Regions from separate parts of the Mycobacterium sp. E3247 genome, predicted to be linked through region 1. Evidence: predicted binding sites of a transcription regulator. Region 1 holds the regulator's gene; the other holds the start of a gene.
What was found. The regulator HspR, encoded in region 1, represses chaperone genes until heat shock. The targets are predictions, from matches to a motif close to ANNTGAGTNNNNNNNACTCANNT.

Region 1 (10,948 bases):
CGCGTCCCAGCCGGCCGCGGCGCGGCAACGACCTGGAGACCGAGACACAGCTCGATTTCGTCGAGGCCGCCAAGGGCGTGGCGATGCCGTTGCGGCTGACCAGCCCGGCGCCGTGCACCAACTGCCATGGCAGCGGGGCACGGCCGGGCACCAGCCCGAAGGTGTGCCCCACCTGCAACGGATCCGGCGTGATCAGCCGCAACCAGGGGGCGTTCGGGTTCTCCGAGCCGTGCACCGACTGCCGGGGCAGCGGCTCGATCATCGAGCACCCCTGTGAGGAGTGCAAGGGCACCGGGGTGACCACCCGCACCCGCACCATCAACGTGCGGATCCCGCCCGGTGTCGAGGACGGGCAGCGCATCCGGTTGCCCGGACAGGGCGAGGCGGGCCTGCGCGGCGCGCCGTCGGGTGACCTGTACGTCACCGTGCACGTGCGGCCGGACAAGGTGTTCGGCCGCGACGGCGACGACCTCACCGTGACCGTTCCGGTCAGCTTCGCCGAACTGGCCTTGGGCTCAACGATTTCGGTGCCCACGCTGGACGGCAAGGTGGGCGTCCGGGTGCCCAAGGGCACCTCCGACGGCCGCATCCTGCGGGTGCGCGGCCGGGGCGTCCCGAAGCGCAGCGGCGGCAACGGGGACTTGCTGGTCACCGTCAAGGTCGCCGTGCCACCGAACGTGGAGGGCGCCGCGGCCGAGGGGCTGGAGGCGTACGCGGCCGCGGAGCGGGCCAGCGGGTTCGATCCCCGAGCGGGATGGGCGGGCAATCGCTGATGGCCAAGAATTCACGGGAGGAGTCCCGGACGTTCCTGATCTCGGTGGCCGCCGAGCTGGCCGGCATGCACGCCCAGACCCTGCGCACCTACGATCGCCTCGGCCTGGTCAGCCCGCGCCGCACTTCCGGTGGGGGACGGCGTTATTCGGAGCACGACGTCGACCTGTTGCGCGAGGTGCAGCGGCTGTCGCAGGACGAGGGCGTCAACCTGGCCGGCATCAAACGCATCATCGAGCTGACCAACCAGGTCGAGGCGTTGCAGGCCCGCGTGCAGGAGCTCAACGAGGAGCTGGCGCAGGTGCGCGCCGGCCAGCGCCGCGACCTGGCGGTGGTGCCCAAGAGCACCGCCGTGGTGGTGTGGCAGCCGCGCAGAACGCGCGGCTGATCAGACCCGGATCGAAAACTGTGTGACCGCAGGCTCGCCCGGCCGCGCGCGGTGGTAGCCGCCGCGGCGCAGGGCGTCCGTCGGTGCGGTCATCGGCTCGAAGCAGACGACGTCCTCGGCGGTGGGCGCGAAGATCTGCGTCGCCGGATACCCCCGCTCGAAGCGCACCTCCAGCCGCCGGCCGCCACCCGAGACCGCGAACACCGCGCCGTCGGGCACCTCGTCGTAGGCATCGTCGAAAGCCTTGTCCCCCAACGGCTCCGACAGCGCCGCCTGGGCTTCGAATTCGCCGGTGGGCAGCCCGAGGTCGTCCAGCCGCAGGCGCCGCAGGGGCGGTGTCTCGATCACCCACTCCGGGCGGGCCACGTCCGGCAGGCGCAGGTAGGGATGGAACCCGAAGCACAGCGGGACCGGGTGGGCACCGGTGGCGGTCACCGTGGCGCGCACCGTCAACGTCCGCTCGGCCAGCCGCACGGACACCGTCAGCACATGCGGGTACGGGAAGCTGGCGAGCAGTCGGGGATCGGCGCCGAAATCCAGCTCGGCGATCAACTCGCCGGCCGTCTCGGCGATCACCCGCCAGCCCGGATGGCCGGCCAGCACACCGTGGATCGGCAATCCGTTGGGGTCGGCGCGGACCCCGTTCTCGCCCGGCGTCAGCGTCGCCGTCACGCCTTCGGCGGTATAGGTGTTCGCGCCCAACCGGTTCGCCCAGGGATACAGGATCGGGATGCCCATCGTCTTGCCCGCCGTCACGTAGGCGTCCAGCCCGCGCCGCTGCCCCAGCAGCTCCACGCCGGCATCGCTGAGCGAGGTGCCGATCATGCCCGCCTCGGGCACGAACTCCGCGGCCACCGACGAGGCCGGGTCGCGCAGGGTGACGACGCGCATGCTTCCTCCACTCACCTTGATAGCGGGTCGTGCTGAATGTTTTCCGGCGGAGCGCCTTTGGCGATCAGCGCGGCCTTGGTGGCCCGCACCATCGGCGGCCCGCCGCAGATCAGGATCTGCCGGTCGCCCCACCCACCGTATTTGGTCACCACATCGAGGAGCCGGCCGGTCTGGCGCACGTGCAGGCCACGCGGCGGCGTGACGTCGGGATAGTCGGCGGCCCAGGCCGGGTCGGCGCCGTACTCCGAGACCGGCGAGACCGAGAGCCACGGATTGTGCGAGGCCACCTGCCACAGGGTCGGCAGGTCGTAGAGCTCGCATTGATAGCGCGCCCCGAAGAACAGGTGCACCCTGGGGTTCACCGCGTATCGGCTGAGGTCCATGATCAGCGTCCGCAGCGGCGCCAGCCCGGTGCTCCCGGCGACCATCAGGACGTCGCCGCCCTCCCGGTCGACCCGCAGGCCGCCGTGCGGGCTGGACAGCCGCCACCGGTCGCCGGGCCGCGTCTCGCCGACGATGGCGGTGCTGACCAGGCCGCCGGGGACCACGCGGACATGGAACTCGATGCCGCCGCCCGGGTCCGCCGGGATGGCGGGGGACAGGTAGCGCCAGCGGCGCGGGCATTGCGGGACTTGAACATTCACGTACTGGCCCGGGTGGTAGTCCATCGGCCGGTCAAGCTGCAGCCGGATCACCGCGAGGTCGCGGGACACCCGCATGTGCTCGATCACCGTGCCGTCCCACCACGCGGGCCCCTCGTCCGCGTCCGCCGCGCCGCTCATCACGCCGGTGATGAGGTTGAGCGACTGGCGGGCCGCGTCGTCGACGGCGTCGGTCCAGGCGCCGCCGAGCTGGGTCCGCAACGTCGACAGCAACGCGCGGCGCAACGTGTCGTAATGCTCCGGTAGCACACCGTATTTGCGGTGGTCGCGGCCGAGCTGGGCGAGGAAGGCCACCGGTTCCTGGGCGCGCTGGGCGACGAGCTCGCCGTATACCCAGTGCATGGCGTGCGCGAAAGCGGCCCGCTGTCCGCCCATTTCGGGCGGGAACAAGTCGCGCACCGAGGCGTCGAGGCCGAACCAGCGGGTGTAGAACCGGCCCACGAGCTCGTTGCCGGGCCCGGAGTCCTCCTGCGCGAAGGCGTCGCGCAGCACCCGCAACGCATCGGTGTCCTCGAGCCCCACGCGGCCCGATTCTAGGCGCGCCGCGCGCCGGCGATCCCGGCCTCAGCCCTGACCGACGGTGTTGGCCGTGCCGGCGTTGGCGATGGTCGGTGAGCCCCAGTGATACGTGACCGAGTTGCCGGTTCCCGACGCGCTCACCGCGTCCGTGCTGTCCACCGCGACGCGGTTGCCGTGGCCGGAGACGCTCAGGCTGGTGCAGTGGCCGGTGACGGTGACGGTGTTGGTCTGGCCGCTGACCGACAGGTAGCCGCCGTGGCAGCCGATGGTTTTCGTGGTGCCGGTGCCGTTGACCTGCAACGTGCCCGACTCCGGGACGGTCGCCGAAGGGCCGGCGCCGGCGAGATCGGTGTGGAATCCGGCGGCGGCCAGGCCCGCCAGTGCCAGCGCCGCGGCGGCGAGTGCGGGCCAGAAGGCGGCGCGGGGCCGGGGCTGACCCGTGGCGGGCCCGGCGTGGGTGGCGTTCTGGGGCTGTTGCGTCTGCGTCATCGCTTCGGGGGATACCCCGTGCGCCGCGGTCGCCAAAACTCGTTAGAGTTGAGCGGAACACACTCAACCTTGACGGCGTTGAAGAACGCGACAAGCATTTTCCCTACCTATGCGAACGGAGGCGTCGTGGACTCTTTCAACCCGACAACCAAGACGCAAGCGGCGCTGACCTCGGCGCTCCAGGCGGCCTCGGCCGCCGGTAACCCCGAGATCCGCCCGGCGCACCTGCTGATGGCCCTGCTGACGCAGGCCGACGGGATCGCGGGCCCGCTGCTGGAGGCTGTCGGCGTCCAGCCCGCGACCATTCGCGCCGAGGCGGAGCGCCTCGTCGAACGCCTGCCCCAGGCCAGCGGCGCCAGCTCGCAACCGCAGCTGTCGCGCGAGTCGCTGGCCGCCATCACCACCGCCCAGCAACTGGCCACCGAGATGGACGACGAGTACGTCTCGACCGAACACGTGATGGTCGGGCTGGCCACCGGCGACTCCGACGTCGCCAAGCTGCTGACCGGCCACGGCGCCTCGCCGCAGGCCCTGCGTGACGCGTTCGTCAAGGTGCGCGGCAGCGCCCGGGTCACCAGCCCCGAGCCGGAGGCCACCTACCAGGCGCTGGAGAAGTACTCCACCGACCTGACCGCCCGCGCCCGCGAAGGCAAGCTCGACCCGGTCATCGGGCGCGATAACGAGATCCGCCGCGTCGTGCAGGTTTTGAGCCGCCGCACCAAGAACAACCCGGTACTGATCGGTGAGCCCGGCGTCGGCAAGACCGCGATCGTCGAGGGCCTCGCCCAGCGCATCGTCGCCGGCGACGTGCCCGAGAGCCTCCGCGACAAGACCGTCATCAGCCTGGACATGGGCTCGATGGTCGCCGGCGCGAAGTACCGCGGCGAGTTCGAGGAGCGGCTCAAGGCCGTTCTCGACGACATCAAGAACTCCGCCGGCCAGATCATCACCTTCATCGACGAGCTGCACACGATCGTCGGCGCCGGCGCGACCGGCGAGGGCGCGATGGACGCCGGCAACATGATCAAGCCGATGCTGGCCCGCGGCGAGCTGCGGTTGGTTGGCGCCACCACGCTCGACGAGTACCGCAAGTACATCGAGAAGGACGCCGCGCTGGAGCGCCGGTTCCAGCAGGTGCTGGTCGGCGAGCCGTCGGTGGAGGACACCGTCGGCATCCTGCGCGGCCTGAAGGACCGCTACGAGGTGCACCACGGTGTGCGCATCACCGACTCGGCCCTGGTGGCCGCGGCGACGCTGTCCGACCGCTACATCACCGCCCGCTTCCTGCCGGACAAGGCCATCGACCTGGTCGACGAGGCCGCCAGCCGGCTGAAGATGGAGATCGACTCCCGGCCCGTCGAGATCGACGAGGTCGAGCGCCTGGTGCGCCGCCTCGAGATCGAGGAGATGGCGCTGGCCAAGGAGGAGGACGAGGCCTCCAAGGAACGGCTGGAGAAGCTGCGCTCCGAGCTGGCCGACCAGAAGGAGAAGCTGGCCGAGCTGACCACCCGCTGGCAGAACGAGAAGAGCGCGATCGACGTGGTCCGCGAGCTCAAGGAGCAGCTGGAGGCGTTGCGTGGGGAGTCCGAGCGCGCCGAGCGCGACGGCGACCTGGCCAAGGCCGCCGAGCTGCGCTACGGGCGCATCCCCGAGGTCGAGAAGAAGCTCGACGCCGCCCTGCCGCACGCCGAGGCCCGCGAGAACGTGATGCTCAAGGAGGAGGTCGGACCCGACGACATCGCCGACGTGGTGTCGGCGTGGACCGGCATCCCCGCCGGCCGAATGCTCGAGGGCGAGACCGCCAAGCTGCTGCGCATGGAGGACGAGCTCGGCAAGCGCGTCATCGGCCAGAAGAAGGCGGTGACCGCGGTCTCCGACGCGGTGCGTCGCAGCCGGGCCGGCGTCGCCGACCCCAACCGGCCGACCGGGTCGTTCATGTTCCTCGGGCCGACCGGTGTCGGTAAGACCGAGCTGGCCAAGGCGCTGGCGGAGTTCCTGTTCGACGACGAGCGCGCGATGGTCCGCATCGACATGAGCGAGTACGGCGAGAAGCACTCCGTCGCCCGGCTCGTCGGCGCCCCGCCCGGCTACATCGGCTACGACCAGGGCGGCCAGCTGACCGAGGCGGTGCGGCGGCGGCCGTACACGGTGATCCTGTTCGACGAGATCGAAAAGGCGCACCCGGACGTGTTCGACGTGCTGCTGCAGGTTCTCGACGAGGGGCGTTTGACGGACGGTCAGGGCCGCACGGTCGACTTCCGCAACACCATCCTGATCCTCACGTCCAACCTTGGGTCGGGCGGCAGCGAGGAGCAGGTGATGGCCGCGGTGCGCTCGGCGTTCAAGCCGGAGTTCATCAACCGGCTCGACGACGTCATCATCTTCCACGGCCTCGAGCCCGGCGAGCTGGTGTCGATCGTCGACATCCAGCTGGCCCAGCTGCAGAAGCGGCTGGCGCAGCGCCGCCTCACGCTGGAGGTGTCGCTGCCGGCCAAGCAGTGGCTGGCGCAGCGCGGGTTCGACCCGGTCTACGGCGCGCGGCCGTTGCGCCGGCTGGTGCAGCAGGCCATCGGTGACCAGCTGGCCAAGCAGCTGCTGGCCGGCGACGTGCACGACGGGGACACCGTTCCGGTCAACGTCAGCCCGGACGGCGACTCGCTGATCCTGGGCTGAGCCCGGGCTGCGGGTCCCGAGTGTGAATTCCTGGGCTTTGAGGGTGCGCCCAGGGCGGGAAATTCGCGAAAGCGCCGCCCTGGGCTCACGCTCGAAGCCGTCAGCGCAAACGGCTGGCGAACGAGGGCGTTAGTTCCGTCTCGTAATTGGGTTGTGACCAGCCGGACTTCTTTATTCCGGAGCAATTACGGATACCCTGTGTGGGATGGTCCCCCTTTGGTTCACGCTGTCCGCGCTGTGTTTCGTCGGCGCGGGCGTGTTGCTGTACGTCGACCTCGATCGGCGTCGCGGCCGCAGCAGGCGCCGCAAATCATGGGCGCGGTCGCACGGCTTCGACTACGAGCGTGAATCCGCCGACATCCTCAAGCGCTGGAAGCGCGGGGTGATCTCGACGGTCGGCGACATCGCCGCCGAGAACGTCGTGCTGGGCCAGATCCGTGGCGAGGCGGTCTACATCTTCGACCTCGAGGAGGTCGCCACCGTCATCGCGCTGCACCGCAAGGTGGGCACCAACGTCGTGGTGGACCTGCGGCTCAAGGGGCTCAAAGAGCCACGGGAGAGCGACATCTGGCTGCTGGGCGCGATCGGCCCGCGGATGGTGTACTCGACCAACCTGGACGCGGCCCGGCGGGCCTGCGACCGCCGCATGGTCACCTTCGCGCACACCGCACCGGACTGCGCCGAGATCATGTGGAACGAGCAGAACTGGACGCTGGTCGCCATGCCCATCACCAGCACCCGCACCGAGTGGGACGAGGGGCTGCGCACCGTGCGGCAGTTCAACGATCTGCTGCGGGTGCTGCCGCCGCTGCCGGAGGAGACCCAGCAGGAGGCGGGCGCGCCCGCCGGGCTGCGCAGCGCGTCGCCCAGCCGGCCGCTGGCGCCCGCCGGCCGCGCGGAGCTGCCGCCCCGGCGTGCGCAGCAGGACGTCGGCGGGCTGCTGGGCTCGGACGTTCAGGCGCCTCGCCGGCCGGCCGAGCCGATCCGCCGGGAGCAGCGCGGCCCGGACGCCGTTCGCCGCCCGCCGCCGGCCGGCCGCAACGGCCACCAGGCCACCAACTATCAGCACTGACGGCCCGCCGGGCGCGGGCAGGGCGGCGCGGCCGCCGTCATTAGGATGTCGCTCATGCCTCGTCCCGTAGCCCTGATCACCGGGCCGACGTCCGGGATCGGCGCGGGCTACGCGCGCCGTTTCGCCCGCGACGGCTACGACCTGGTCCTGGTCGCCCGCGACGTCGACCGACTGACGCAACTGGCAGGTGAACTCGAAGGCCGGGGTGGCGCCGTCGAGGTGCTGCCCGCCGACCTGGCCGATCCCGCCGGCCGCGACAAAGTCTGCGAACGCCTGGCGCGGGGAGTCCGCGTGCTGGTGAACAACGCCGGGTTCGGCACCTCCGGCGACTTCTGGGCGACCGACCCCGCGGTGCTGCAGTCACAGCTCGACGTCAACGTCACGGCGGTGATGCACCTGACCCGGGCGGCCCTGCCGGCCATGCTCGACACCGGTGCCGGCACCGTCGTCAACATCGCCAGCGTCGCGGGCCTGGTGCCGGGGCGCGGCTCGACCTATTCGGCGTCCAAGGCGTGGGTGATCTCCTTCAGCGAGGGCCTGTCCGTCGGCCTGCAGGGCACCGGCGTGGGCGTACACGCCGTGTGTCCGGGCTACGTGCACACCGAATTTCACGCCCGGGCCGGGATCGACATGGCGAAGTCGCCCTCGTTCATGTGGCTCGAGGTGGACGACGTGGTCGACCAGAGCCTGGCCGACATCGCCCGCGGCAAGGTGATCAGCATCCCGGGCCTGCAGTACAAGGCGATCATCGCCGCCGAACGGATGATTCCGCGGACCCTGATGCGGGCCGTGACCAAGCGGATCGGCGGTGGCCGTGGCCGGACCTGAATCCCCGCGCGGCGACGATGCCGGCCGCGCAGCGGCGGGAGGAGAAGCCGCGCACACCGACTCCCGCGAGGAGCTGGCCGAGCTGGTGCGCCGGCTGTCGGTGGTGCACGGCCGGGTGACGCTGTCGTCGGGCAAGGAGGCCGACTACTACGTCGACCTGCGCCGCGCGACCCTGCACCACCGGGCCTCGGCCCTGATCGGTGCGCTGATGCGCGACCTCACCAGCGACTGGGACTACGACGTGGTCGGCGGCCTGACCCTGGGCGCCGACCCGGTGGCCACCGCCGTCATGCATGCGCCGGGACGCCCGATCGACGCGTTCGTGGTCCGTAAGTCCGCGAAAACCCATGGGCTGCAACGCCTTATCGAGGGATCCGAGGTCGCCGGCAAGCGCGTGCTGGTGGTCGAGGACACCAGCACCACCGGCGCGTCGGCACTGACGGCGGTGCGCGCGGTCCAGGAGGCCGGCGGGCAGGTGGTCGGCGTGGCCACCGTCGTGGACCGTTCCACCGGCGCCGCCGAGGCCATCGAGGCCGAGGGCCTGCCGTACCGCAGCGTGCTGGGCCTCGCCGATCTGGGGCTGGGCTAATTGCCCTGCCGTACACGCCTTCTCGCGGTAGCGGCCTGCGTGCTGGCCTGTCTGACGGGCTGCTCGGGTTCCAGTCATCCGGTGCGCCCCTACGGCGCCCAGGGGGCGCGGCTCGGGGAATCGCTGTCGCTGCTGGGCTGGAACATGGCGGTGTCGAACCTGCGCTGGGACGACGACTACGTGCTCGTCGACGTCGACGCCTCCGCGGTGGACCCACGCGCGCCGCACGCCAAGCCCGAGGACATCCGGTTCGGGCTCTACGGCGCGCTGTCGCACCCGATGGAGTCCAACGGGCTGGGCAGTTGCGGCCGCCCGACGGGCAAGGCCCCCGACGTCCACTCGCCGTTCGCGGCTTCCGGCGACCGGCTCGCCGGGACGGTTTGCCTTGGGCCGCTGAAGGATCGCAGCCAGGTCCGCGGCGTGTACGTCTATTCGCCGCGTGACCGGATCCCCAACAGCTCGGCGGCCTACCCGGCCGCGTTCCCGGTGGGGTTGATGCCCACCAACGCCAACGACACCGGCCTGTCGGTGAAGACGGTCAGCCTGTCGGCTTGGCGCGCCGATGGTGCCCCGATGACCAAGGCGCAGCTCGGCGACCCCGCGGCGTTCAACGGCAACGGCTACATGCTGCTGGGCCTGGAGGCCGACGGCCTCGCGGCCCGGTATCGCGACGAATCGGCCCACCGCGGCGGCCCGCTGATGCTGCTCGCCTCCCCGACGCTGCCCGGCGCCGGCCTGAACCCGGCCTGCTCGGCGTACGGGTCGTCGGTGCTGGTCCTGCCCGACGCCTCGCTGGACGCCGTGCATGTCAGCGCCTCGCTGTGCACCCAGGGCGAGATCAACGAGGCGCTGCTCTACGCGACCGTCGCGGTCGATGGCACCCACGCCGGGGTGTGGACGCCGCGGTGAGCGAACCGGGGCCTGGGCCGACCGAATGGGCCGCACCCGCCGCCGGGGTGGGGCCGTGGCCGGGCGAGCCGCCCGACGACGCGCGCTATGACCCGGTCCTGTTGCGCGAGGGCGACACCCGCAACGTCGTCGACGCCTACCGGTATTGGACGCGCGAGGCCATCATCGCCGACATCGACCGGCGCCGGCACCCGCTGCACGTCGCGATCGAGAACTTCGGGCACGACGCCAACATCGGTTCGGTGGTGCGCACCGCCAACGCCTTCGCGGTGCACACCGTGCACATCGTCGGCCGGCGGCGCTGGAATCGCCGCGGCGCCATGGTGACCGACCGCTATCAGCGGCTGTGCCACCACGACAGCACCGCCGACCTGATGGGCTTCGCGGCCGGTGCCGGGCTGACGGTGGTCGCGGTGGACAACGTCCCGGGGGCGGCGCGGCTCGAGGAGACGGCGCTGCCGCGGGAGTGCCTGCTGGTGTTCGGGCAGGAGGGTCCTGGCATCACCGACGACATCCGGGTGGGCGCGGCGACGACGGTGTCGATTGCCCAGTTCGGCTCGACCCGCAGCATCAACGCCGCGGTGGCCGCCGGGGTCGCGATGCACGCCTGGATTCGGCAGCACGCCGACCTGTCGCAGGCGTGGTAGCCGCGTCCCTTCTCGCCGAATTCCTTCTCGAATGTGCGCTCAGGGCGGGGATTCTCGGCGTGTCGCCGCCCTGGGCGCACACTCGAAGCCAAGCATTCACACGCGAAAAGCGTTGGCCATTCGTACCGGAATTTGATATCGCCCGCGATATCAAATCCGCGGAGCACTTCCTACCCTGGAAACTGGTGCCCATGTGGCCGGTGAGGTCTTAACCGTTGGGTCCGGCAGCGTTCGACGGGGCGAATGGACCCGAAGTCGAGCCGGGTCGTCGCCTTCACTCTACGTTGAGAGAGTGCGTGACGTGCTTGCCGAGCTGATGTCGATCTGGCGCGCCGGCGACACCGCGGGGCTGGGCACGGTGGTGCGCACCTTCCGGTCCGCGCCGCGGCCGCCGGGGGCGGCGATGGTGGTGGCGCCGGACGGCTCGGTGACCGGGTCGGTGTCGGGTGGTTGCGTGGAGGGCGCGGTCTACGACCTCGCGACCGAGGCGACGAAAAGCGGTGCGCCGCG
Region 2 (10,948 bases), on a different contig from region 1:
GCGGCTTTCGCTCCTGCGAGCCCGCCGCCGATGATGACGATTCCGCTAGAGCCGGCCATGATCGTCACTCCGTTCCGCCGTCGACATCCCCAGCCTACTCGGGCGGCTCACCGCAAAAGTTGTTGCAACGTCAGCGCATTGCGCACCGCGTGTCCGCCCAGGTCGTTGTTGAAATACATCCACACGTCCTTGCCGGCGTCCCGCCACGCGGCGATCCGGTCGGCCCAGCACCGCAACTCGTCGTCGGTGTAACTGCCGGCATAGATGGCGTCCTGGTCGGGGCCGTGCATGCGGACGTACACCAGATCGGTGGTAGCCCGCGGGACGCAGGCGAGCCCGGCGCCACTCATCACCACGTAGGCGGCGCGCCGGCGTTCCAGCAGGTCGTAGACCCCCGCGTCGTTCCAGGACGGATGGCGCAGCTCGACCGCCACCCGGATCGAGGCCGGCATGCTGTCCAGGAAGGCGTCCAGGCGCGCGTCGTCGCGCTGCTGCTCGGGGTGCAGCTGAAGGAGCAGCACCCCGCTGCGGTCACCCAGCAGTTCCCAGCAGCGCTCGAAGCGCTCGATCCACGGCCCGGCGGACGCCAGGCGGCGGTAGTGGGTCAGCCCTCGGTGCGCCTTGACCGACATCCTGAAGCCGTCCGGCAGCTGTTCGCGCCATCCGGCGAAGCTCGAATCTTTCGGCCAACGGTAGAAACTCGCGTTCAGCTCGACGGTGTCGAACACCTCGACGTAGCGGGCCAGCCGGCGCGCCGCGGGCAGGCCCGGCGCGTACAGCACGTCCGCCCAATGGTTGTAGGACCACCCGGAGGTGCCGATCCGCACGGTCAACCGCTCACCTGCCTGCGTACGTCGTCGTCCAGCGACATCCTGATGAGCGCGGCGGCCAGCCGCGCGTTGGCCTGCGGCGCAAGCGCTCCCAGCTTTGCCGGCTGCGTGGGCAGACCCAGTTGTCCGGCCGCCTTGGTGGCGCGGTCGTCGAAGTAGGGCCGCACCCAGGTCCACACATCCTGCACCTCGCGCAGGTAGATGTCCGCGCCGGTATCGCCAATTCCCTTGAATTGCTTCAGCAAACGTTTCGCGGCGGCGATGTCGCGCTGACTGCGGTCGGCGAGTCCCCGCAAGTCGCCGGAATACTCGTCGCGCACGCGTTCGGCCATCTCGGTGAGCCGGGTGGCCGAGCTTTCGTCGTAGCGCACGTAATGGGCGCGGCCGAAGGCGTCGATCATGGTCTGCCGATCGGCGGCGAGCACCGCCTTCGGTGTGCGCAAGTCCGCCTTGAACAGTTCGCGCCCGGCGCTCATGGCGATGGCGGCATCGATCGGCTTGCTGGCCAGCATGCAGACGACCAGCAGCTGAAACAGTGGCATCGGCTTGTCGGCGAGCTTGATTCGCGCCTCGGCGGCATAGGTGGTCCCTGCAACGTCAAGCAGCCGTCGCACCAGCTGCGCGCTTGCGGGCATACCCGATCACGTACCCGCGGCGGGTACCGGCCAACCTTGCCGGCTCACTTGGGGGGCAGGCCGCGCGCGTATCCGACGCCGCGGGTTACCCAGGCCTGGAGCTGACGCCTGGTGCGCAGTCCGGCGGCGTCCACCCGGACCCAGCCGCGAACATCACGGCCCCCCATCACCATCGGGCCGACGTGGTCGCGCCGCAGTACCTTGTCGAGGTCCTCCGCCGGCACCCGGACCAGCAGGCCGCCCTGGCGGCTGACGGCCACGGACATGTTGCCGTTGACCAGAAAGGCGAGCCCACCGAACATGCGTTTCTCGTCCACGCCGCACTCGGAGGCCACGATCTCGCGGATTTCGTCGGCCAGCTTCTCGTCGTAGGCCATGCCGGGCGTCAGTCCAAGTCCACCCTGATGGTCAGCAGGTCGCTGCCCATCAGGCGCACCACCGCGCTGTTGAGGCGCGGCAGGTTGCCGAGCCGCTGCAGGGGGTCGTCGTCGTCCGGCAGCAGATGCGCGGTGCCGTTGCGCCATCGACCGCCGATACGCACCCGCACCGCGGGATCGGCCTTGATGTCGTGGACATAGTCGGAGTGTTCGCCGTGTTCGGAAACCATCCAGAATTCGTTGCCGACCAGGCGCCCGCCCACGGCGGTCCGCCGCGGCTTGCCGCTCTTGCGGCCGGTGGTTTCCAGGATGATCCCCGGCATCTGCCGGCCCACCGGGTTGACGAGCAGACGTTGCACGCGGTGGACAACTTGCCGTTTGAGACTCACCGGTCCATTCAACGCCGAACTCGCCGCCGCTGTCACCGTGCAACGAGAACGGCCGCCCCTTGCGGGGGCGGCCGCCTCGTTATGCCGTCTTAGGTCCCGGGGTTGATCCCGCCGTTGACCTGGCCTGAACCAGACGCCCCGCCCGCGGGCGTGAACACCTGGAAACCAGTGGACGTGTTGACGCCCCACTGACCCAGCTGCGGGTTGAAGACGACGGGAAGCTGGGTCCCGTCGGGGTCACCCACTGGCGGAACCCAGGTGGCCGGGAGCCCGTAGCGGACCGGGTCGTTGTAGTGCCCCGGCGGCGGGAACCCGTCGTGTCCCGGAGGAAGCGGGCTGCCCGGCGCGTTGCAGTTGACGCCCGGCGCACCCGGGTTGCAGATCGGTTGTCCCGGCACATATTGGCCGGGGCCCGGCACGTCCCGGTCGCCGCCCGGCACGTTCGGGCCGGGCACGTTCGGTCCCGGAATGTTCGGCCCAATCGGATCGGCCTGCGCCATCCCGGCGCCGATTCCGAAGGCCGCGGACGTGATGGTGCCGGCCATGACCGCGCCGGCTGCGATTCTGTTCAACTTCATGATGAATCCCCTTGTCGAGCAGTTTGGCTGCCTTCGCAGCTGAACCATTGACTTGGTGATTCGCTCACCCCATCGCCCTTGCGGGCAGTCGAACCTCCAACCACCCAATACCCGGCGACTCGATGCGGAAAACCTCTGCGCCCTATTTGCTGCGTCCACGCAGGTCGGTCCCGTCGTCCAACGAATCGCGGACCCGGGGGCTCAGCCGGGCGGGGCGTAGGAACCCCGAGGGCGCGTAACACCCGCTCGCGCGGCACGCCGGACACGCTCCGCCGGGATGCGAGCGAGTCTGCCGCGCATCCCGGCCAGGCTCAGATCACGCAGCGACTGTGGCAGCCTGCGTCACGGGTTCCAGCGCCTGCGCGACGATGTCGGCGACGTCGGTCATCGGCCGCACGTCCAGCGCGTCGAGCACCTCGGCGGGCACGTCATCCAGGTCGGGCTCGTTGCGCGCCGGGATGAACACCGTTGAGAGGCCGGCCCGTTGCGCCGCCAGCAGCTTCTGCTTCACGCCGCCGATCGGCAGCACCCGCCCGTTCAGCGTGACCTCGCCGGTCATGCCGACGTCCGAGCGCACCTGACGTCCGGTCGCCATCGACACCAGGGCGGTCACCATGGTGACCCCGGCCGACGGGCCGTCCTTGGGCACCGCGCCCGCGGGCACGTGCACGTGGATGCGCCGGTCGAGGGCCTTGGGGTCGACACCCAACTCGGCGGCGTGGGAGCGCACATAGGACAGCGCGATCTGCGCCGACTCCTTCATCACGTCACCCAGCTGACCGGTCAGCTGTAGCCCAGGCTCACCGTCCGTGGCCCCGGCCTCGATGTAGAGCACATCACCGCCCAGGCCGGTGACGGCCAAACCGGTGGCCACGCCCGGCACCGCCGTGCGCTCGGCCGATTCCGGCGTGAAGCGGGGGCGGCCGAGGTAGTCGACCAGATCAGGCTCGTCGATGGTGATCGGCTCGGGGGTTTCCGCCAGCTTGGTGGTCACCTTGCGCAGCGCCTTGGCCAGTAGCCGCTCGAACTGCCGGACCCCGGGTTCCCGCGTGTAGTCCGCGGCGATCTTGCGCAGCGCCGCGTCCGTCAGCGTGACTTCGTCGTCGGTGAGCGCCGCGCGTTCCCGCTGCCGGGGCAGCAGGTAGTCGCGGGCGATCGCCACCTTGTCATCCTCGGTGTAACCGTCGATCTGCACCAGTTCCATGCGGTCCAGCAGGGCCGACGGGATGTTCTCGATCACGTTGGCGGTGGCCAGGAACACGACGTCGGACAGGTCCAGGTCCAGGTCCAGGTAGTGGTCGCGGAACGTGTGGTTCTGCGCCGGGTCGAGCACCTCCAGCAGCGCCGCACTCGGGTCGCCCCGATAGTCGGAGCCGACCTTGTCGATCTCGTCCAGCAGCACAACGGGGTTCATCGAGCCCGCCTCACCGATGGCCCGCACGATCCGGCCCGGCAGCGCGCCCACATAGGTGCGCCGGTGGCCGCGGATCTCGGCCTCGTCGCGCACACCGCCCAGGGCGACGCGCACGAACTTGCGGCCCAGGGCCCGGGCGACGCTCTCGCCCAGCGACGTCTTGCCGACACCGGGGGGACCGGCCAGCACCATCACCGCGCCGGAGCCGCGGCCGCCGACGACCTGCAGGCCGCGTTGGGCGCGGCGCGCCCGCACGGCCAGGTATTCGACGATGCGGTCCTTCACGTCGTCCAGCCCGTGGTGGTCGGCGTCCAGGACGCCGCGCGCCGCCTTCAGGTCCGTCGAGTCCTCGGTCCGCACGTTCCAGGGCAGGTCCAGCACGGTGTCCAGCCAGGTGCGGATCCAGCCGCTCTCCGGGCTCTGGTCGCTGGAGCGTTCTAGCTTGCCGACCTCGCGCAGTGCGGCCTCGCGCACCTTCTCGGGCAGGTCGGCGGCCTCGACGCGGGCGCGGTAATCGTCGGATCCGTCGGGTTCGCCCTCGCCGAGCTCCTTGCGGATGGCGGCCAGCTGCTGGCGCAGCAGGAACTCCTTCTGGGTCTTCTCCATGCCCTCGCGGACGTCCTCGGCGATCTTGTCGTTGACCTCGACCTCGGCCAGGTGGTCGCTGGTCCAGTCGATCAGGACGCGCAGCCGCTCGGCGACATCCTCGGTCTCGACCAGTTGCCGCTTCTGCTCGCTGGACAGGTAGGACGCGTAGCCGGAGGTGTCCGCCAGCGCCGAGGGGTCGGTCAGCCTGTTGACGTAGTCGACGATCTCCCAGGCCTCGCGCCGTTGCAGCATGGCCAGCAGCAGCTTCTTGTACTCGGCGGTCAGCGCCTTGATTTCGTCCGTCGTCTCGACCTCGGGGACCTCGGTCACCTCGACCCACAGCGCAGCTCCGGGCCCGGACGCGCCGGTCCCGATCTGCGCCCTGCGCTCACCGCGCACGACGGCCGCGGTGCCGCCGCCCGCGATGCGTCCCACCTGCAAGATCTTGGCGATCACGCCGTGCGACGGGTAGCGGTCGTCCAGCCGGGGCGCGATCAGCAGCTGCCCGGATTCGCTCGCCTGGGCGGCGTCGATCGCCGCCCGCGCGGCCTCGTCGAGCGCGATCGGCACGACCATGCCGGGCAACACGATGGTGTCGGTGACGAACAGCACCGGCATTGATTTGGCTTCAGCCATCAATCCTCCAAAACTGAGTCTGATGCGCTCAACCCGGCCCGGGTCCGGTTTGTTCCCGCGAGGTCGGGCCGTCACGAGTGTGCGGCCGGGCTCACATCCGGTGCCGAGTGTGCGGCCAGCGTCACGTTGGCGAAATCGGCCCCAGCCGCCGCAGTTGCGTCACGTGTTTGGGCGACAGCTCTTCGAGACAGGTGACGCCCAGCAGCCGCATGGTCCGGATCACGCCTTCGGCCAGGATGTCGATCGCGCGGGTGACGCCGGCCTCGCCGCCGGCCATCAGGCCGTACAGGTAGGCCCGGCCGACAAGCGTGCAGCGCGCGCCCAGCGCGATGGCCGCCACGATGTCGGCGCCCGACATGATGCCGGTGTCCAGCAGGATCTCGGTGTGCTCGCCGACCTCCCGGGCGACCGACGGCAACAGGTGAAAGGGCACCGGGGCCCGATCCAGCTGGCGCCCGCCGTGATTCGACAACACGATGCCGTCGACCCCGCGGTCGACGACGGCGCGGGCGTCGTCGAGCGTCTGGATGCCCTTGACAACCAACTTGCCCGGCCACTGGGCCTTGATCCACTCCAGGTCGTCGAAGGTGAGGCTCGGGTCGAACATGGTGCTCAGGTACTCGGCGACCGTCCCCGGCCAGCGGTCCAGCGACGCGAATGCCAGCGGCTCGGTGGTCAACAGGTCGAACCACCATTTCGGATGCGGGACCGCATCGAGCACGGTGCGCAGGGTCAGCGTCGGCGGGATCGTCATGCCGTTGCGGTTGTCGCGCAGCCGGGCGCCGGAGACCGGGACGTCGACGGTGGCCAGCAGGGTGTCGAAACCCGCGTCGGCCGCCCGCCGCACCAGCGCCATCGACCGCTCGCGGTCGCGCCACATGTACAGCTGAAACCACTTCCGGCCCTGCGGCACAGCGGTCACCAGGTCCTCGATCGAGCAGGTGCCGAGCGTGGACAGCGAGAAGGGGATACCGGCCTTGGCCGCCGCCGCCGCGCCCGCGATCTCGCCCTCGGTGTGCATCAACCGGGTGAAGCCGGTGGGCGCGATGCCGAACGGCAGGACCACCGGTTGACCCAGCACGTTCCAGCCGGCGGTGACGTTGGTGACGTCGCGCAGGATGGTCGGGTGAAACTCGATGTCGCGGAACGCTTGTCGGGCGCGTTCGATGGACAGCTCGTCCTCGGCCGCGCCGTCGGTGTAGTCGAACGCCGCCCTGGGCGTGCGCCGTTGGGCGATGCGCCGCAAATCATCGATGGTGTACGCGGTGTCGAGGCGGCGCTTGGTCGCGTCGAACTGCGGCCGCTTGAACTTGATCAGCGGCGCGAGATCGCGCACCTTGGGCACTCGCCGTTTGGCGGCCTTCCGTCCGTTGGATTCCACAGTGTGCAACCGTAGTCACATGCAAGCGGACAGCGACCCGTTCGGCCTCGAGCGCTTCGTCGAGGCGCAGGGCCCGGTGTACCGCAACGTGGTCGAAGAGCTGCGCGCCGGGCGCAAGCGCAGTCACTGGATGTGGTTCGTCTTCCCGCAGTTACGCGGCCTGGGCGGCAGCCCAACGGCGGTGCACTACGGCATCTCGTCGCTCGACGAGGCCCGCGCATACCTGCGGCACGAGGTGCTCGGGCCGCGCTTGCACGAGTGCGCCCGACTGGTCAACGAGGTCCACGGCAAATCGGTGAGGGACATCTTCGGCTCGCCCGACGACCTCAAGCTGCGCTCGTCGATGACGCTCTTTGCGCGCGCGACCGACGATAACGAGGATTTCCTTGCGGTTCTGGACAAGTACTACGACGGCCGGCAGGATCAGCTGACCCTGGCGCGCCTAGGCGGGGCCTAGAATCCGCCAGCCGTGCGGTTCCACGACCAGCGTGTCCACCACCTCTTGGGGCGGCGCCGCCGATCCCCCGATGACCTTCCGTTGGGCCGTGCCCACCTCCGGCAGCGCCAGGCTCAGCGGCTCGTCGTCGATGTTCAGCGCGACCAGCAGCGCGTCGTCCCCGCTGCGGGTCTCGTACACGTAGTGCCGGTTTTGCAACCGCACCGGGCTGGTCGTCGCCCGGTGCAACCACGGGTGCCTGCGACGCAGCCCCACGAGGAACTGGTGCAACGCCCACACCTGCGCCCCGAAGGCATCCAATTTCAGTGGGGGAGAGGAGAACTCGGGCCGAACCGCGTCGTCGCCGCCGTAACGTTCCTCTTTCACGCCGCGGAATCCCAGCTCGTCGCCGGCGTAAATGCTGGGCACGCCGCCGACGGTCAGCAGGATCACCAGCGCGTGCGCCACGTGCTCGGGGCGATCCAGCCGGCTCGCGATGCGGGTGACGTCGTGGTTGCCGATGAAGGTGAGCGGGGCGAAACCGGCCAGGAACTCGCCGTGTCGCTGCAACGCCCAGTCCAGCTCGAAGAAGTTGCCGTCGTTGAGGCTGCTCCAGATCGCCTTCCACAACTCGTACTGGGTGGCCGAGTCGAACGTGGCCGCCCGCACCACCGCGGCGTAGTCACCGTGGATGAGCTCGCCGACGAACCAGGAGTCCGGGAACCGCTCGCGCACCCGCGGCAGCGTGGACGCCCAAAACCTTTCTGGCACAGTGTAAGCGGCGTCGAGGCGCCACCCGTCGGCGCCCCGCCGCAGCCAGTGCGTCATCACCTCGACGGTGTAGTCGACCACGTCGGGATTGTCGTGATTGAGCGTGATCAGCTCCGCGTGGCCCTCGAACGTGTGAAAGTGGCCGGGGCGCCCGCGAAACCAGCGCGCGGCCGCCTCGTCGGTCGGCGCCTCGCGGTAGCGGGGGAAATCCAGACCGACGTGATTGAACACGCCGTCGAGCAGGATGCGCAGGCCGCGGCGGCGGGCCTCGGTGACGAGATGGTCGAAATCGTCGTCGTCACCGAGCCGGGGATCGATGCGGTAATGGTCGGTGGTGTCGTAACCGTGTGTGCGCGAGGCGAAGATCGGTCCCAGCGCGACGCCCGAGGCGCCCAGCGCGATGGCGTGGTCGAACCAGTCGACGAGCCGCCGCAGCCGGTGTTGGTCCGGCTGCGGCGGCTCCGACGACGCGGGAAAGGCGCCGACGAACCCCAGTGGGTAGACCTGCCACCAGATCGCGTGCTCTACCCAGGCTGGTGCCGTCACTGCGTCAGCCGACGGTGGCCGGCGTCTGGGAGGCGGCGAGCGCTTGCGCCACACCGGAGACGATCGCGGCGGCCTTCAGCGCCTCGTGGATGGTCTCCCGGCTCACGCCCGCCTCGCGCAGCGTGTGCTCGTGGGAGGCCACGCAGTCCGGGCATCCGTTGATCGCCGAGACCGCGAAACACCACAGCTCGAAGTTCGCCTTCGCCACGCCGGGATTGGCGATGATGTTCATCCTCAATCCCGCGCGCAGGTCGTCGTACTTGCCGTCGAGGAAGCCCCGGCCACGGTAGAACACGTTGTTCATGGCCATGATCGATGCGGCCCCCAGCGCCGCGGTGTATGCCTCGGCGGACAGGATGTCGGCCGCCTCGGCACCGATCTCGCTGATCACCTGGGTGTTTCGCGTCGCCGCGGCGGTAGCCAGCAGGGTGCCCCACAACTGTTCCTCGTTGAGCTCGGTCGTGCGCGTGATCGAGCCCAGGTTGAGCTTGAGGTCCTTGGCGTACTCAGGCAGTGCCTCTTTGAGATTCTCTACGCTCATCTCGCCTCCTCATCAGACCTTAGGTGACTAGGCCGAGGCCTTGAGCAGCTCGGTGGCGTTCAGCGTCGGGTCGCCCTTGCGCCAGTTGCAGGCGCACAGCTCGTCGGACTGCAGCGCGTCCAGGACCCGCAGCACTTCCTCCACGTTGCGTCCCACGGAACCGGCGGTGACCGAGACGAATTGGATCTCGTTGTTGGGGTCCACGATGAAGGTCGCGCGGTCGGCCACGCCGTCGGCGTTGAGGACGCCGGTGGCCAGGCTCAGCTCACGCTTGATGTCCGAGAGCATGGGGAACGGCAACTTCTTCAGGTCCTCGTGCTGGGCGCGCCAGTTGAAGTGCACGAATTCGCTGTCGATCGACACGCCCAGGACCTGCGCGTCGCGGTCGGCGAACTCGTCGTTGAGCTTGCCGAACGCGGCAATCTCGGTCGGGCACACGAAGGTGAAGTCCTTGGGCCAGAAGAAGACAACGCGCCACTTGCCCTCGTAGTCCTCGTTGGTCACGGTGGTGAAGTAGTCCTCGGGCTGTTGGGCGTCGACCTTGGACAGGTCGCCCGCGATCAGCGCGGTGAGCTCGTAGGCGGGGAACTGGTCACCGATGGTCAGCAGAGGCATGTCGCTCCTTATTGGATTTACTCAAGATTAGCGGTCATTGCCTATAGTGCCGTTCGCCCTGGCTGAAGTAAAGGTGATATGTCCCACTATACTTATCGGTATGCCCGACAAGACTTATCAGCCCACGATCGCCGGGCTCCGCGCGTTCGTCGCCATCGCCGAAAAGCGTCAGTTCAGCGGCGCCGCAACCACTCTCGGCGTCAGCCAGTCCACGTTGTCGCAGGCGCTGGCGGCGCTGGAGGCCGGGCTCGGCACCCGGCTCATCGAACGCTCGACCCGGCGTGTCCTCTTGACGGCCGAGGGTGCGGAGCTGCTGCCGCGGGCCCAGGCCGTGATCGAGGCGGTGGATGCGTTCTCCGCCGCCGCCGCCGGCTCGTCCTACCCACTGCAGGCCGGCATGCGGCTCGGGCTGATCCCGACGGTGGCGCCCTACGTCCTGCCGACCGTGCTGGCCGGCCTCGCCGAGCAATTTCCCGGGATGACATTGCGGGTGACGGAAGACCAGACCGAACGACTGTTGACGGTGCTGCGGGAAGGGGCGCTGGACGCGGCGCTGATCGCGCTGCCCGCCGACGCCGGCGGCGTCACCGCGATCCCGATCTACGACGAGGACTTCGTCCTCGCGCTGCCGCCCGGACACCCGCTGTCGGGAAAACGGCGGGTGCCGACCACGGCATTGGCCGACCTGCCCTTGCTGCTGCTGGAAGAGGGGCACTGCCTGCGCGATCAGGCCCTGGAGGTGTGCCACAAGGCAGGCGTTCGAGCGGAGCTGGCCAACACCCGCGCGGCCTCGTTGGCCACCGCCGTCCAATGCGTGACCGGCGGGCTGGGGGTCACGCTCATTCCGCAGAGCGCGGTACCGGTCGAGGCGACGCGCAGCCGCCTCGGCCTGGCGCAGTTCGCCGCGCCGCGACCCGGACGGCGCATCGGCCTGGTGTACCGCTCGTCCAGCGGCCGCGACGAGTCCTACCGGCAGCTGGCGCAGACCATCGGCACCCTGATCAGCGGCGAACACCAGGTGCGGCTGGTCAAATAGCCCGGCCCAGGCCGTCCAGCCGGCGGGTAGGTTCTGCCTATGGAAAAGGTCATCGCCGTGCTCATGCGTTCCGATTCGGACGAACAGTGGTGCGCCCGCCAGCGGGGCCCCGTCGCCGACGCCCTGTTGGCGCTGGGTCTGCCGGGGCTGTCGGTCAACGTCCGCGACGACGCGG

Region 2: lon (endopeptidase La) is a predicted target of HspR. The motif match lies at 5,459-5,481, and genes of this name have one in related genera.

Annotation. Positions count from the first base shown of each region.
Region 1 covers NZ_LZJG01000228.1:80-11,027, forward strand. The annotation lists partial or broken gene dnaJ (molecular chaperone DnaJ) at 1-773, shown strand, start outside; gene A9X04_RS12170 (heat shock protein transcriptional repressor HspR) at 773-1,159, shown strand; gene A9X04_RS12175 (aldose 1-epimerase) at 1,160-2,050, opposite strand; gene A9X04_RS12180 (FAD-binding oxidoreductase) at 2,062-3,234, opposite strand; gene A9X04_RS12185 (DUF3060 domain-containing protein) at 3,277-3,720, opposite strand; gene clpB (ATP-dependent chaperone ClpB) at 3,847-6,393, shown strand; gene ttfA (trehalose monomycolate transport factor TtfA) at 6,599-7,465, shown strand; gene A9X04_RS12200 (SDR family oxidoreductase) at 7,520-8,293, shown strand; gene pyrE (orotate phosphoribosyltransferase) at 8,367-8,882, shown strand; gene A9X04_RS12210 (hypothetical protein) at 8,883-9,791, shown strand; gene A9X04_RS12215 (RNA methyltransferase) at 9,788-10,438, shown strand; gene A9X04_RS12220 (XdhC family protein) at 10,731-10,948, shown strand, end outside.
Region 2 covers NZ_LZJG01000483.1:145-11,092, reverse strand. The annotation lists gene A9X04_RS23495 (NAD(P)/FAD-dependent oxidoreductase) at 1-59, opposite strand, end outside; gene A9X04_RS23490 (DUF72 domain-containing protein) at 108-833, opposite strand; gene A9X04_RS23485 (endonuclease) at 830-1,465, opposite strand; gene A9X04_RS23480 (TfoX/Sxy family protein) at 1,510-1,842, opposite strand; gene A9X04_RS23475 (nitroreductase family deazaflavin-dependent oxidoreductase) at 1,851-2,231, opposite strand; gene A9X04_RS31735 (hypothetical protein) at 2,321-2,809, opposite strand; gene lon (endopeptidase La) at 3,126-5,447, opposite strand; gene A9X04_RS23460 (alpha-hydroxy acid oxidase) at 5,569-6,828, opposite strand; gene A9X04_RS23455 (DUF1810 domain-containing protein) at 6,848-7,285, shown strand; gene A9X04_RS23450 (alpha-amylase family protein) at 7,271-8,581, opposite strand; gene A9X04_RS23445 (alkyl hydroperoxide reductase) at 8,586-9,122, opposite strand; gene A9X04_RS23440 (peroxiredoxin) at 9,150-9,737, opposite strand; gene A9X04_RS23435 (hydrogen peroxide-inducible genes activator) at 9,838-10,773, shown strand; partial or broken gene A9X04_RS23430 (hypothetical protein) at 10,813-10,948, shown strand, end outside.